DNA from 2 places in the Actinocatenispora sera genome. Region 2 is predicted to be linked to the other one. Evidence: predicted binding sites of a transcription regulator. Region 2 holds the regulator's gene; the other holds the start of a gene.
The links. Region 2 encodes HrcA, which represses chaperone genes, less so after heat shock. Its sites were predicted from a motif close to GGTTNGCACNCTCNNNNNGAGNGTGCNAACC; they were not measured.
Positions count from the first base shown of each region.

Region 1 (7,636 bases), 6.0 Mb from region 2:
CGGATCGCCGCCAGCTACACCAACGCCGAGTACCTGCTGCCGCCGGTGATCGCCCGGTACCGCGCGGTGCGGCCGGAGGTGGTCGTCAGCCTCGCCGTCGCCAACTCGGCCGCGGTGATCGGCCGGGTCACCGAACGCACCGCCGACCTCGGCTTCGTCGAGGACCCGGAGCCGCATCCCGACCTCGCCACCCGTACGGTCGCGACCGACGAGCTGGTGGTCGTGGTCGCGCCCGGCCACCCGTGGACCCGCGCCCGCGCGCCGCTGCCGGCCGCCGAGCTGACCGGTACGCCGCTGCTGCTGCGCGAGCCCGACTCCGGTACCCGCGCCACGTACGAGCGCGCCGCGCGCCGCGCCGGCCGTACCGTCGCGACGCCGCTCGGCGTGATGACCTCCACCGAGGCGCTGAAGACCGCGGTACGGGCCGGGTTGGGCGCCACGCTGGTCAGCCGGCTCGCGGTGGCCGCCGAACTCGTCGCGGGCGAGCTGGTCGAGGTACCGGTCGCCGGGCTGGACCTGCGCCGCGAGCTGCGGGCGGTGTGGCGGCCGGCGCACGCACACGACCTCACCGCCGAGTTCCTCGCCACCCTCCGCTCCTGACCGCGGACGGCACCGGACCGCGGCGGCCGGCGCCGGCCGGGAGGTCCCCGCGGTCGCTCGGGCGGTCCAGTGGATGGGCCGGTCGGCGGACCCGGCGGATGGATCGATCCTGTTACCGTCCCGGCGTCCACTTGCGTCGACGAGAGGTGTCCGGTGACCGATTCCGATCCCGACCCGACCGGGCCGGCCGACCCCACCACACCGCCCCCCGTGCGGCCGAGCGCGGCCGACGGGTCGACGACCGGCGACCAGCCGGCGCAGGGTGCCCGGTCGACGACCGGCGACCAGCCCGCGGATGACCGGGCGGCGGGCGACTCGGCGCGGCCGGGGTCCGCGGCGACACCGGTCAGCGCGTACGCGAGCGGGTGGGGGCCGGGGGCCGCCGACGAGATCCCGGCCAACCCACCCCGGCAGACCCCGCCCGGGCCGGATGCCCCGCCGCCGGGTGGACGCGAGCTGCCGCCCGGTGGGTACCGGCCGCCCGGCGGGTACGGCCCGCCGCCCGGCGGCTACCCGCGGGGTGGGTACGGTCCGCCGCCGCGCGGCGGCTACCAGGCCGGATGCTGATCACCGCGATGATCGTCGGGGCGTACAGCAGCATGATCGGCATGCTCCTCGAGATCCCGGTGCTCGTGACCACGCCGGCGCTGTTCGACCCGGACGCGCCGATGAACGGCACGTTCGTGCACCTCGCGCCCGCGCTGGTCGCCGTCCTGTCGGTGGTCATGATGGTCGCGACGGCGCCGGCGGTGGTCGCGCAGTGCGCCGGGGCGCTCGGTACCTACACCGGGTTGCGGGCCAAGGAGGCGGACGCACCGACCAGCGCGGAGCTGCTCGCGGCGGCGGAGTGACAGGGACCTCGTACCGTGCGGTTCGCTTGCACTCGCCCGGGGAGAGTGCTAAACCTTGAGCTGGCACTCGCTGTAGGGGAGTGCCAATGGTCGGGCGGTGAGGCCGGCGGACCGAGGCACACCAGCTGGGTGTCGCGGTTTACCTGGTCGTCCGTCGCGGGCATCGACCGGCCGAGCGTGTACTTACCGCGTGCCAGCCCCACCAGGGCCGGCACATAGGTGTCTGACACACCGGAGGACAACGCCCAAATGGCAAAGATGATCGCGTTCGACGAGGAGGCGCGCCGCGGCCTCGAGCGTGGCATGAACAGCCTCGCCGACGCCGTGAAGGTGACGCTCGGCCCGAAGGGCCGCAACGTCGTTCTGGAGAAGAAGTGGGGCGCCCCCACCATCACCAACGACGGTGTCTCGATCGCCAAGGAGATCGAGCTCGAGGACCCCTGGGAGAAGATCGGGGCCGAGCTCGTCAAGGAGGTCGCGAAGAAGACCGACGACGTTGCCGGTGACGGCACGACGACGGCCACCGTGCTGGCCCAGGCGCTGGTCCGGGAGGGCCTGCGCAATGTGGCCGCGGGCGCGAACCCGATCGCCCTCAAGCGGGGCATCGAGGCCGCCGTGGCCAGCGTGACCGAGCAGCTGGCCCAGCTGTCCAAGGACATCGAGACCAAGGAGCAGATCGCCGCGACCGCGTCGATCTCCGCCGGGGACTCGTCCGTCGGCGAGATCATCGCCGAGGCGATGGACAAGGTCGGCAAGGAAGGCGTCATCACCGTCGAGGAGAGCAACACCTTCGGGCTCGAGCTCGAGCTCACCGAGGGCATGCGCTTCGACAAGGGTTACATCTCGGCCTACTTCGCCACCGACACCGAGCGGATGGAGGCCAGCTTCGACGACCCGTACCTGCTGATCGTCAACTCCAAGATCTCGGCGGTCAAGGACCTGCTGCCGGTGCTGGAGAAGGTCATGCAGTCGGGCAAGCCGCTGGTGATCATCGCCGAGGACCTCGAGGGTGAGGCGCTGGCGACCCTGATCGTCAACAAGGTGCGTGGCACCTTCAAGTCCGCCGCCGTCAAGGCGCCGGGCTTCGGCGACCGCCGCAAGGCGATGCTGGACGACATGGCCATCCTGACCGGCGGCCAGGTCGTCAGCGAGGACATCGGCCTCAAGCTGGAGAACGTCGGCCTGGAGCTGCTGGGCAAGGCCCGCAAGGTCGTCATCACCAAGGACGAGACCACCATCGTCGACGGTGCCGGCGAGGCGGACCGGATCCAGGGCCGGGTCAACCAGATCCGCAACGAGATCGAGGCGTCCGACTCCGACTACGACCGCGAGAAGCTGCAGGAGCGGCTGGCCAAGCTGGCCGGCGGCGTTGCGGTGATCAAGGTCGGCGCGGCCACCGAGGTCGAGCTGAAGGAGCGCAAGCACCGCGTCGAGGACGCCGTGCGCAACGCGAAGGCGGCCGTCGAGGAGGGCATCCTCCCCGGTGGTGGCGTCGCGCTGGTCCAGGCCGGCACCAAGGCCTTCGACAAGCTCGACCTGAACGCCGACGAGTCGACCGGCGCCGCGATCGTGCGGTCCGCGCTGGACGCCCCGCTCAAGCAGATCGCCGTGAACGCCGGCCTCGAGGGCGGCGTCGTGGCGGAGAAGGTCCGCAACCTGGAGGCGGGCCACGGCCTGAACGCGGGCAACGGCGAGTACGTCAACATGCTCGACGCCGGCATCCTGGACCCGACCAAGGTGACGCGTTCCGCGCTGCAGAACGCCGCCTCGATCGCGGCCCTGTTCCTCACCACCGAGGCCGTGGTGGCGGACAAGCCGGAGAAGAACGCGGCCCCGGCCGCGCCGGACGCCGGCGGCATGGACTTCTGAGCCACGCCAGCAGGTAACCGAAAACAGCACCAGACGAGGGGCGGATCCCGGTGGGGTCCGCCCCTTCGTCGTGCCCGCCCCGGCGCCCGAATACGGACCGATCAGGACCGCGTACCGGTTCTTTCCCGGTCGCCGCCGCCCGGCACGAACGGGGCCTGCGCACCGGTTCTCCTGCTTCCCTGAGGACACGCTCGCGGTCATGCGACGCGTGGTGCGCCGACGGGACACCCGTCACCTGTGCACGCCTGCGGGGAGAGGAAAGCCGATGTACACCGACGACAGGACCGGTCCTGAGATGTCGACCCGAGCGCGGTCCGCCGAACGTGAGCGCGGGCAGCGGCCGGGCCGGGACAGTTCGGTCCGGGCGACCCGGAGCACGATCAACGGGCCGCTCGTGACCGGCGACCACAACAAGGTGACCGTCAAGACGGTCAAGCGTCGCAGGGCCGCCCTCACCGTGGCGATGATCCTCGCGGTGGCCGGGGTCGGTACGGGCGGCTGGAAGGTGTACGACGCGGCGGCCGGCTCGTCCGGGTACTCGCTGGTGGGCACGTGGGCCGCGTCGGATGGCAGCGGTACCAAGGCGATGGACGCGAACGGCCGGTGCACCGGGTTCTACTACGCCAACGGGGTGCCGCTGGACATCGGCGGACCGATGTACTGCTCGTTGTCGGAGCACGGCGACTCGTACCTGCTCACGGTGACCCAGCAACCCAACGAGAGCAGCTACCGGGTCGAGTTCACCTCGGCCGACCACGCGGTGGTGTCCGCGGGTGGCCGGCGGCTCTACGAACTCGACCGGGCGTCCTGACCGTCCGGCGGTCAGTGCAGGACGGCGGGGCCGTGGCGCAGCCACCAGCGGGCCGTGCGGCGTACCGAGGGTTCGGTCGCGGGATCGTCTGCCCAGCGCCGGAGCAGCGGGTGGCCGGTCATGCCGGCGGCGTAGATCACGGGGCCGGTCGGGCGAGGGGGCCGGCCGGCCCCGGCCGCGAGGTCGGGGCCGATCGCCTCGGCCGGCACGCCGGCGTGCGGCAGGGCGCCGAGTGCGGCGGCCCGCAGGTCCGTCCGCTCGGACCGCAGCCAGCGGCGCAGCGCCGGTACCTGGGGCGGACCGACGACGTAGCGCAGCAGTCCGGCGGCGCCGCGCCGGGTCGCGGCGTCCGGATCGGTGCCGACCACGCCGGTCGCGACCTCGGCGACGGCCGCCCGGTACGGCGAGGCGAGCAGCAGCAGCGCGGCGTGGTGGCGGCGCTCGGTGTACCGGCTGGCGACCGCTTCGGCGACGAGCCGGCAGAGCATCGGGTCGAACTCCAGGCCGGTACGGGCGTGGGCGACGAGGGCGAACCGGTCGGCGGCCGGCGGTGGCCGTCGCCGCACCGGGGCGGGCGGCGGGCAGCGCGGCGCGGGCATCGGCGCCCGCCCGGCGAGCACCGTGACGGCCGGATCGTGCTCGTCCAGCCGGTGCAGGATCCGGCCCATCGCCGCGGTGTGGCGGGCCGGAAGGGTGCCGACGTTGGCCATGTTGAGCAGGGCGTGCGCGGCGCCGAGCCGCAGCGTGGCGTCGTCGCCGGCGAGCAGCGCGAGCAGCCGGCCGGCCGCGGCGGCGTCGCCGAGCTCGCCCAGCAGGCTGATCGCGTCGACGACTCCCTGCGCGCCCGGCTCGCGGGCCCCCGTGTCGATGGCGCCGACCACGTCGGCGGTGAGCCCGGGCCGGGTGAGGAGCGTCGCGAGTGCGGTGAAGCGCGTGGTGTAGGCGATCCCGACCGAGCGCATCATCTCGTCGATCAGCCGGGCGAGCAGTGCGTCCAGGACGCGGCTGTGCAGCAGCACGACGAGGCCGTCGGTACGCAGGATGTCGGCGAAGGCGAGCCAGGTGCCGCCGGCCACCTCGGCGTCCTCGAGCCGCTCGTGGACCAGGTCGTACCGGCGGCGCAGGGCCACGATGTCCGGCGGCGCCGGCGGTACGACCGGCCGGGGCGCACCGAGCGCCGAGCGCAGGCCCACCGCGATCGATCCGAAGCTGCCGGCCGGCAGGCCGAGGATGGTCTCGTACCGGGCGAAGATCGCGGCCGGTGCGGGCAGCCGCCCGGTCTCCCAGCGGCTGATCTGCGGGGTACCGGCGGGCGAACCGGTGGCCCGCAGCCGCGCGGCGAAGCCGGCCAGGGACCGGTTGTCCGGGTCGTCGGCGGTCAGCCGGCTCACCCGCAGCAGCCAACCGAGCCGCGCCTCGACGTCCACCCGCGGGCCGTCGAACGGGGTGGGGTCCGCTGGCATCTCCGGCGGTCTGCCTTGTCGCATGGGTGCTCCCGAACGCCCCTTTCGGGCGTGTGGGCGCATCCTCCCACGATGCGTGGCGCGTCCGTCACGATCGAACGGTCACGGTCGGTCACCCGAAGGTGCCACACCGCTGGTACTCCCGGTGGGGGTCAGGAGCTCAACGGGGGAGCGGCACGGTGAGTGCGGCGCCGAGCCGGCCCTGACCGGCCTCGATCAGGGCTCGGGCGGTGGCCGCGTCGGTGCCTCGCTCGATCATCACGACGGCGGTCTTCACGTGCCGGCCGGCGGCGTTCAGCGCGGTCTCGGCGGCCTCCGCGGTGCCGCCGGTGATCTCCTGGACCATCCGGATCGCCCGCGCCTGCAGCTTCTCGTTCGTCGCGACCAGGTCGACCATCAGGTTCCCGTGCGTCTTGCCGAGCCGCACCATGCTGATCGTCGAGATCATGTTCAGCACGAGCTTCTGTGCCGTACCGGCCTTGAGCCGGGTGGAACCGGCGATGAACTCCGGGCCGACCGCGACCTCGACCGGGAACTCGACCACGTCGCTGAGCTCGGCGTCGGCGTTGCAGGACAGCCCGACGGTGACGGCGCCGCGGCGGCGCGCCTCGGCGAGCGCGGCCAGCACGTACGGGGTGCGCCCGCTCGCGGTCAGCCCGAGCACCGCGTCACCGGCGCCGACGTTGCGTTCGGCCAGGTCGGCGACGCCGGCCTCGGCGTCGTCCTCGACGCCCTCGACCGCGCGGGTGATCGCGGTGTTGCCGCCGGCGATGATTCCCTGCACGGTCTCCGGGTCGGTACCGAAGGTGGGCGGGCACTCGGCCGCGTCGAGCAGCCCGATCCGCCCCGGGGTACCGGCGCCGACGTAGAGCAGGCGGCCGCCGGCGGCGAGCCGCTCGACGATCGCGTCGATCGCCGGTACCACCGCCGGGATGGCCGCGGCGACCGCGGTCGGCACGCTCGCGTCGGCCTCGTTCATCAGCGCGGCGAGCTGGGCGGTGGGCAGCCGGTCGATCTCGGCGTATCGCGGGTCGGTCTGCTCGGTGCGCAGCTGCGCGAGGTCCGACCGGATGGCGCGGGATGCGGCCTGAGACACCTGCGGCTCCTAGGTTTGCGTGGTGCAGCCTCGGAGGTCCGCACGGCACGGCGTCCGCCCGGGCCCCTCGCTTGCGATGTTACTCGTTGACGGCGAAGGCTCGACGTCGGTAACTTAGCAACGAGACCGTAATCATTGAATATTCTTGTCAGGATACGCGGGAGCCGCTCACGTGGATGCGCACCGCCCGCCGTCGGCAGTGACGGACCGGTTGAGCACATTGTCCATCGCCGAGAAGATCGGTCAGCTGTTCGTGGTGCCGCTGGGCCGGCACTCGCCGAACGCGCTGCGCCTGCCGCCGGACCAGCGCACCGGCGCGGTCAACTCCGACGGCCTCGGCGCCGTCGTCGACCAGCTCCGGCGCTACCACGTCGGTGGCGTCTGCTACTTCCCGACCAAGCCGGAAGGGGACGACGCGGGCGAGGTGGCCGCGCTGCTCGCTGAGCTGGCCGCGGCCACCGGAGGCGCCGGCCTGCCGCCCGTCGTCGCCGTCGACCAGGAGGGCGGTACGGTCGCCCGGCTGCGGCGCGGCGTGACCAGCGTGCCGTCCGCGATGGCGCTCGCCGCCACCGGCGATCCCGAGTCCACCGCGCGGGCCGCGGCGATCATCGGGGCCGAACTGCGCGCCGTCGGCTTCCACCAGGACTACGCGCCGGACGCGGACGTCAACTCCAACCCGGCGAACCCGGCCATCGGCGTCCGCTCGTACTCCTCCGACCCGGACCTGGTCGCCGCGCACGTGGCGGCGGCGGTACGCGGGCTGCAGGGTGCGGGGATCGCGGCGACGGCGAAGCACTTCCCCGGGCACGGTGACACCTCCGGCGACAGCCACCTGATGCTGCCGTCGGTCGACCGGGACGCCGACGCCTGGGCCGCGATCGACCTGCCCCCGTTCGTGGCGGCCATCGGCGCCGACGTGGCCGCGGTGATGTCCGCACACGTGGCC
Region 1 is NZ_AP023354.1:464,078-471,713, reverse strand. Features, by position in the region: gene Asera_RS33490 (LysR family transcriptional regulator) at 1-600, shown strand, start outside; gene Asera_RS02160 (hypothetical protein) at 754-1,167, shown strand; gene Asera_RS02155 (hypothetical protein) at 1,161-1,451, shown strand; gene groL (chaperonin GroEL) at 1,701-3,320, shown strand; gene Asera_RS02145 (hypothetical protein) at 3,616-4,131, shown strand; gene Asera_RS02140 (hypothetical protein) at 4,143-5,618, opposite strand; gene murQ (N-acetylmuramic acid 6-phosphate etherase) at 5,755-6,690, opposite strand; gene Asera_RS02130 (glycoside hydrolase family 3 protein) at 6,902-7,636, shown strand, end outside.
Region 1: the regulator HrcA is predicted to act here: its motif matches at 1,510-1,540, upstream of groL (chaperonin GroEL).

Region 2 (7,636 bases):
GTGGCGGCGGGTGCCGGTGCCGGCCAGGGTCTGTTTCGGAATCCCGCGTGCGGGCGGGGGCTCCGAAACAGATCCTAGGCGGCGGCGTGTGCCGCAGCGGCGCGGAGCAGGTCGGCGCCGGTGCGGTCCAGCCAGGTGTCGAAGGTCGTCAGTCCCGGGTACCGGCGGCGAAGCGCCGGGATGTCGGCCTGCCAGCCGGCGAACGAGCTCCCGTCGGTGCGCGCCTGCTCCGGCAGCGCCAGCGGCGTGATGTCGATCGGGTGCCCGACCGCCGCCTCGATCCCAGCGGCGATCTGGGCGCCGGTCACCTCGTCGCCGGCGATCTCCAGCTCGACCCCGCGGTACTCGTCGGGTCGGGTGAACGCGAGCGCGGCGAACGCGCCGATGTCGTCGACGGCGATGATCTGCACCCTGCCGTCCGGGGTGATCATCCGGATCAGCGGCGTCTCGCCAAACGCGCCGTACGGTCCGTGGCTCGCGTGGTTCTCCATGAACATCACCGGCCGCAGCATCGTGTAGGGCAGGTCGAGGCTCCGGATGTACTGCTCGATCTGCCACTTGGTTTCCCAGTGGTCGATGCCGGTCGCGCGGTCGGCGCCGCCGACCGAGGTGTACACCAGGTGCTCGGCGCCGGCGGCGACCGCGGCGTCGGCGACGTTGCGGCCCATCCGTACCTCCAGCGGGTCGTGCCGCGGCTCGGGGACGGCGGGCTGCGCGCTGAAGACGCCGTACGCACCGGCCGCGGCGCGGTCGAGGCTGTCTCGGTCGGTCATGTCGCCGGCGACGAGTTCGGCGCCGGCGGCGGCCAGCCGGGCCGCCGCCGGGCTGTCGGTGTCCCGGACCAGGGCGCGGACCCGCCAGCCGGCGGCGAGCAGGTGCCGGGCGGTCGCGCCGCCCTGCTTGCCGGTCGCGCCGGTGACCAGGACGAGGTTGTCGGACATGGTTTCCCCCTACGATAAAGTGGAGCAGTGCTCCGAATGGAGCATCGCTCCAGATAATACGGAGCGGTGCTCCTCTTGTCCATGTGGGAGGCTGCCCGGCATGACCGACACTCAGCGCGCGGACGCCCGCCGCAACCGCGACCAGTTGCTCGCCGTCGCGCGCGAGTCCTTCGCCGAGTACGGCACCGCGACGTCGCTGCGCGAGGTCGCCCGCCGTGCCGGTGTCGGCATCGGCACCCTGTACCGGCACTTCCCGACCCGCGAGGCGCTGCTGGAGGCGCTGCTGTCCGACCGGTTCGACACCCTGCGCCAGGACGCCGCCGATCTCGCCGCCGAGGAGGATCAGCGCGCCGCGCTGCTGCGCTGGCTCAGCCGGGTCGCGGCCGGCGCCGGTACCTACCGGGGGCTGCCCGAATCGGTCCGCACCGCGCTGCGCGACCACGACTCCCGGCTGCACGACAGCTGCGACGCGATGCGGACGGCGGGCGGGGATCTGCTGCGCGCGGCCCAGCGGGCCGGGACCGTACGAACCGACGCGACCATCGAGGATCTGCTCGCCGCCGCCACCGGCATCGCCTGGGCCAGCGAGAACTCCGCCGACCCGGCCGCGCTCACGGCCCGCCTGCTCGACTACCTGATGCACGGCCTCGCGGTCGGCGAGCGCTGAGCCGTCACGCCGGCCGGTTCAGTCGGCGTCGAGCTGGTGATCGGCCCAGACGTAGGTCTCCGGCAGCAGGTCGACGATCGGGACGCCGCGCACCTGCTCGCCGTGGCCGACGACGACCGTGATCTCGGGGAAGTAGTCGAGCAGCACCTGCCGGCACCGGCCGCACGGCGGGATGACGCCGCGGCCCCGGTCACCCACCGCCACGATCGACTCCAGCTCGTACGCACCCTGCGCGGCCGCCGAGCCGATCACGACCAGCTCGGCGCACGGCCCGCCCGTGAAGTGGTACGCGTTGGCCGCGGTGACGATCCGCCCGTCCCGGGCCCGCGCCGCAGCGGCCACCGTGTGGTTGTCGCCCCGGCAACGGGTCGCGGCGACCCGCGTCGCCGCCTCGACGAGCTCGTGATCCACCACGGCAGGAGAGGTCATCGTCTCGCTTTCGGCTTCGGTGGGCACCGATGCCCGGGGTCAGTTCTTCTTCTTCGGGCCGTACACCTCGACCTGGACCGGGGGTGGCGTGTCGGACGCCGCCTGCGCGGCGCCGACCGACTTCCACTCGCCGGAGTCGACCGTCCACCGCTTCGAGCCGTACTGCACCTGCTCGATGCCGGTCTGCGACGCGTACGCCACCAGCCAGTGCGCGAACTGCCAGCCGGAGCGCTGCCCGTCGGTCGGCACGGTCAGCCCGGTAGCCCCGGAGTTGCGGGTGATCAGCGAGTTGCCCCAGTCCAGCCGCATCGCGGCGACCACCGCGTCGCGGGCGGCGGCGCCGCGCTTGGCCGGTCCGTCGTGCAGGCTGCAGGACAGCGCGCCCCCGGCCGAGCCGACCAGCGCGTTCGCCACCGTCTCGGCCTCCGGCGCCCACTTCTGGTACTCGTCGGGAGCGGCGGAGCGCTGCACCGCCTGCGCCGCCTCGGTCACCGACATGTCCTGCCAGCCGGGCACCGTGACCAGGTGGTCGTAGAAGGCACCCGCCGCGTACCGCGGGTCCTGGAGCTGCTTCGGCTCGCCCCAGCCCTGGCTCGGCCGCTGCTGGAACAGACCGACCGAGTCGCGGTCGCCACTCTCCAGGTTGGTCAGCTTGGACTCCTGCAGCGCGGTGGCGAGCGCCACCACGACCGCCCGGTCGGGCAGCCGGCGGCGCACCCCGACCGCGGAGATGGTCGCGGCGTTGGCGGTCTGGTCCGGGTTCAGCTCGAACTTCCCGTCGCTGGTGTGCACCTGGCAGGTCGACAGCAGCGGCGGATGGTACGTCTTGCCGCTGCACGCGGCGATCGCCAGACCGGTCGCGACCGCGACGGCGCCGGCGAGCACGGCTCGCCCTTGCACCACCCGACCTCGCACAGCGTCTCCTTCGAGCCGAGCGGGGTCGACCCCGCGAGCCGCGGGCGACGGTGCTCGTCGCCGCCCGTGTCCATTGTGCCGGGTGCCCTCGGTCACCGAGCCGGTACCGAAGACCGGAGGGCACTCGGGTGCTCCGATGCTAGGAGCCGGACCCTATCGTCGGCGTACCGAAAACCGCGCCGAGCAGGGCAGCCGTTGCCCCGCGTGAATCCGGACACGTGGCGCCGAACGAATGTGCCCGCGGCGTCCCGCCGCCCGCCGGCCCCGCGGCGCCTAGTCGCGGCCGGGCGGCACCCAGCGGGGCGCCCGCTTCTCCCGGTACGCGGCGACGCCCTCGCGCCCCTCGGCGGAGAGGAAGTAGCTGCCCGACAGCTCCGCCAGCGCGTCGAGTTCGGGCCGGATCGGCGGCCCGCCGTGCAGCAGCGCCTTCGCCCCGGCCAGCGCCCCCGGCGCGCCGCGCACCAGCGACGACACGTACCGCTCGACGGTGGCGTCCAGCTCGTCGGCCGGCACCGCGGCGGTGACCAGGCCCAGTGTCGCGGCCCGGCTGCCGTCGAACGTGTCGCCGGTCAGGTACAGCTCGGCCGCGGCCCGGGACGGCAGCCGGCGCAGCACCGGCGCCGAGATCACCGCCGGGATCACCCCGAGCCGTACCTCGGTGAACGCGAACGTGGCATCGCGCGCGGCGACGACCAGGTCGCAGGCCGCGATCAGCCCCAGCCCGCCGGCGCGGGCCGCCCCGCCGACCCGCGCGACCACCGGCTTCGGCGCGTCCCACAGCGCGGCGAGCAGCGCCGGCATGTCCCCGGCGGGTACCTCGCCGGCCTCGCGGGCGGCGGCGGTCTCGGCCAGGTCGGCGCCGGCGCAGAACACCCGGCCCACGTGGTCGAGCAGCAGCACCCGTACCGCGTCTTCGGCCAGGGCGCGGTCGACGGCGTCGAGCAGCTCGCGGATCAGCCGGCGAGACAACGCGTTGCGGTTGTGGTCGCTGTCCAGGGTGAGGGTGGCCACACCGTCGGCCACCGCGTACCGCACCAGCGGTCGGGTGTCATCGGTCACCGCGTCAGACTAGTGGGATGGCCGCAGCTCTCCCGGACGCAGAACCGATGCCCGACGACGGCGCGCTGCCCGACTCCGCCCTCGCCGGGCGGCGGGAGCGCCCGTTCGGCATCTACGTGCACGTGCCGTTCTGCGCCAGCCGGTGCGGCTACTGCGACTTCAACACCTACACCGCCGACCAGCTGCCCGGCGCGAGCCGGGACGACTACCCCGACCTGGTACTGGCGGAGCTCGCCCAGGCCCGCCGCGTGCTCGGCGCCGACCCGACGCCGGTGCGGACGGTGTTCTTCGGCGGCGGCACCCCGACCCTGCTGCCGCCCGACGCGCTGGCCCGCATCCTCGCCGGCATCGACGCGACGTTCGGGCTGGCGCCGGATGCCGAGGTGACGACCGAGGCCAACCCCGAGTCGGTGACGCCGGCGTCGCTCGCCGCGCTGCGCCGGGCCGGGTTCACCCGCATCTCGCTGGGCATGCAGTCGGCGGCCGAGCACGTCCTCGCCGTCCTGGACCGCCGGCACACGCCGGGCCGTGCGGTGGCCGCCGCCCGCGAGGCGGCCGCGGCCGGGTTCGACCACGTCAACATGGACCTGATCTACGGCACGCCGGGGGAGACCGCGCAGGACTGGGCCGACAGCCTCGACGCGGTGCTGGCCGCGGTCGCCGACGGCGTCGTCGACCACGTCTCGGCGTACTCGCTCATCGTCGAGGACGGCACCCGGCTCGCCGCCCGGATCGCCCGCGGCGAGCTGCCGACCCCGTCCGACGACGTGGCCGCCGACCGCTACCTCGCCGCCGAGAAGCGGCTCACCGCCGCCGGGCTGACCTGGTACGAGGTGTCGAACTGGGCGGCCGACGACGCGGCCCGCTGCCGGCACAACCTGCTGTACTGGACCGGCGGCGACTGGTGGGGCCTCGGCCCCGGCGCGCACAGCCACGTCGGCGGGGTCCGCTGGTGGAACGTCAAGCACCCCAGCCGGTACGCGCAGCGGCTGGCCGCCGGGCTCTCCCCGGGCGCGGGCCGGGAGATCCTCACCGCCGCCGAACGGCACACCGAGGACGTGCTGCTCGCCACCCGGCTGCGCACCGGCCTGGACCTGTCCGTACTGCCCGAGCCGGCGGTTGCCGCCGCGCACCGCGCGGCCGCCGACGGCCTGCTCGCCACCGCCGACCTCGCCGCCGGCCGCGCCGTACTCACCCTCGACGGCCGCCTCCTCGCCGACGCCGTGGTCCGCGACCTCCTCCCCGACTGACGCTCGCCGGCCGGACCCGTCGCCCGCGGCATCGCGCGTCAGGCCGGCGGCGCGTCACCGGTCCGGGTACGACCGGCGTCGTGCCGCCGGTCTCGCTCGCCGGGCGGGCAGACAGGCGCGGCCTACTTGACCAGCGGGTAGGAGAGGGGGTGGCGGTAGCACTCGCCGTTGTTGGCCTTGACCAGGGCGATGATGTTGAACACGAACGGCACCACCGGGATAAGCCGCAGCAGCCAGGGCAGCGGCCACAGGTGGACGAATCCGGCGCACCCGGCGAGGATCACCGCGACCAGATCGATGATCGCCCAGGTGAGGTTGAAGTTGAGGGCGGAGACGGCGTGCGCGCGCAGTTTCGGCGATGTGTCGCCCTTGCTGAGCAGCGTGACCAGGGGTGCCACCCAACCCAGCAGGCCGCCGAAGAAGATGCCGACGGCGGCGAGGGCGTGGGTCAGGACCGCCCAGTTGCGCTCTTCGGTGCTGTCGTAGCCGGGCGGGGCGGGAGACGGTCCGGTCATGCGAACACGGTACGCAACTGCCCGGTGGGGTGGTATCGCACCGGGCGGGAAGGCGACGCCAAGATCGGTAACGAGCGGGTCGGGCGGTCGGGGTCGTAGACTGGCACTCAGTGGTCAGGAGTGCCAGTGTGACGTGGCCGGGTGCGAAGGAGGTGGTCGGTGTGAGTCTCGATGAGCGCAAGTTGGAGGTTCTGCGCGCGATCGTCGAGGACTACATCGCCACCCAGGAACCGGTCGGCAGCAAGAGCCTCGTCGAGCGCCACCAGCTCCGCGTCTCCTCCGCTACGGTGCGTAACGACATGGCGGCGCTGGAGGACGAGGGCTACATCCACCAGCCGCACACCAGCGCCGGCCGGGTGCCCACCGACAAGGGATACCGGCTGTTCGTCGACCGGCTGTCGACGGTCAAGCCGCTGTCGCCGGCCGAGCGGCGGGCGATCCAGCGGCTGCTGTCCGGTGCGGTCGACCTGGACGACATCGTGCACCGCACGGTGCGGCTGCTCGCCCAGCTGACCCGGCAGGTCGCGGTCGTGCAGTACCCGAGCCTGGCCCGCAGCACGGTGCGGCACCTGGAGCTGGTGATGCTCACCCCGACCCGGTTGATGCTCGTGATGATCACCAACACCGGCCGGGTCGAGCAGCGGCTGGTCGACATGCCCGTCCCGCTCGACGAGGAAGACGTGCTCGACCTCCGCTCCAAGATCAACGACAAGCTGGCCGGCTGCCTGCTCTCCGACAGCCCGGTGCTGATCGAGACGCTGGTGGACGAGACGCCGCAGCCGATGCGGTCGGCGATGGCCACCCTGTCCAACGTGCTGCTGGACACGCTGATCGAGCGCCGGGAGGAGCGCATCTCGCTCGCCGGCACCGCCAACCTCGCCCGCGGCACCGCGCTGGACTTCCCCGGCTCGTTCGGCGGCGTGCTGGAGGCGCTGGAGGAGGAGGTCGTGCTGCTCAAGCTGATCGGCGAGGTGGAATCGCCGACCACGCTGCGCATCCGCATCGGCGACGAGAACGAGTTCGAGGGGCTGCGCACGACCTCGGTGGTCAGCACCGGCTACGGCCCGGGCGCCGTCGTCGTCGGCGGCCTCGGCGTGCTCGGCCCGACCAGGATGGACTACCCCGGCACGATCGCGGCCGTGCGCGCCGTGGCACGCTACGTCGGCGAACTGCTGGCGCAGAATTAGTCGGCGAACCGCTGGCGCGAAACCGGGCCGCCGGAACCCCACCGGGCCGGCCTACCGTTACGACACGAAGGACACAGGACACCGCAGTGGCCAAGGACTACTACGCGATCCTCGGCGTGGGCCGCGAGGCCACGCCGGACGAGATCAAGCGGGCGTACCGGAAGCTTGCGCGCCAGTACCACCCGGACATCAACTCCGAGCCGGACGCGCAGGACCGGTTCAAGGAGATCAACGCCGCCTACGAGGTGCTGTCCGACCCGCAGAAGCGGCAGATGGTCGACATGGGCGCCGACCCCCTCGCCCCCGGCGGTGGGGGGCCCGGCCCTGGCGGTCCGGGCGGACCGTTCGTCGGCTTCCAGGACATCATGGACGCGTTCTTCGGCGGTGCCGCCGGCGGTGCGAGCCGCGGCCCCCGGCCGCGTACCCGGCCCGGCTCCGACGCGCTGATCCGGCTCGACCTGGATCTGGAGGAGACCGCGTTCGGCATCGAGGCGCCGCTGACCGTGGACACCGCCGCGGTCTGCGAGACCTGTCACGGTGAGGGCACCGCACCCGGCACCCACCCGGCCACCTGCGACATGTGCGGCGGCTCCGGTGAGGTGCAGAGCGTGCAGCGCACCTTCCTCGGCCAGGTGATGACCACCCGTCCGTGCGGCAACTGCCAGGGCTTCGG
Region 2 is NZ_AP023354.1:6,414,739-6,422,374, reverse strand. Features, by position in the region: gene Asera_RS30220 (NmrA/HSCARG family protein) at 75-941, opposite strand; gene Asera_RS30215 (TetR/AcrR family transcriptional regulator) at 1,042-1,608, shown strand; gene Asera_RS30210 (cytidine deaminase family protein) at 1,627-2,019, opposite strand; gene Asera_RS30205 (hypothetical protein) at 2,077-2,952, opposite strand; gene Asera_RS30200 (enoyl-CoA hydratase-related protein) at 3,226-4,011, opposite strand; gene hemW (radical SAM family heme chaperone HemW) at 4,029-5,261, shown strand; gene Asera_RS30190 (DUF4870 domain-containing protein) at 5,384-5,776, opposite strand; gene hrcA (heat-inducible transcriptional repressor HrcA) at 5,938-6,963, shown strand; gene dnaJ (molecular chaperone DnaJ) at 7,050-7,636, shown strand, end outside.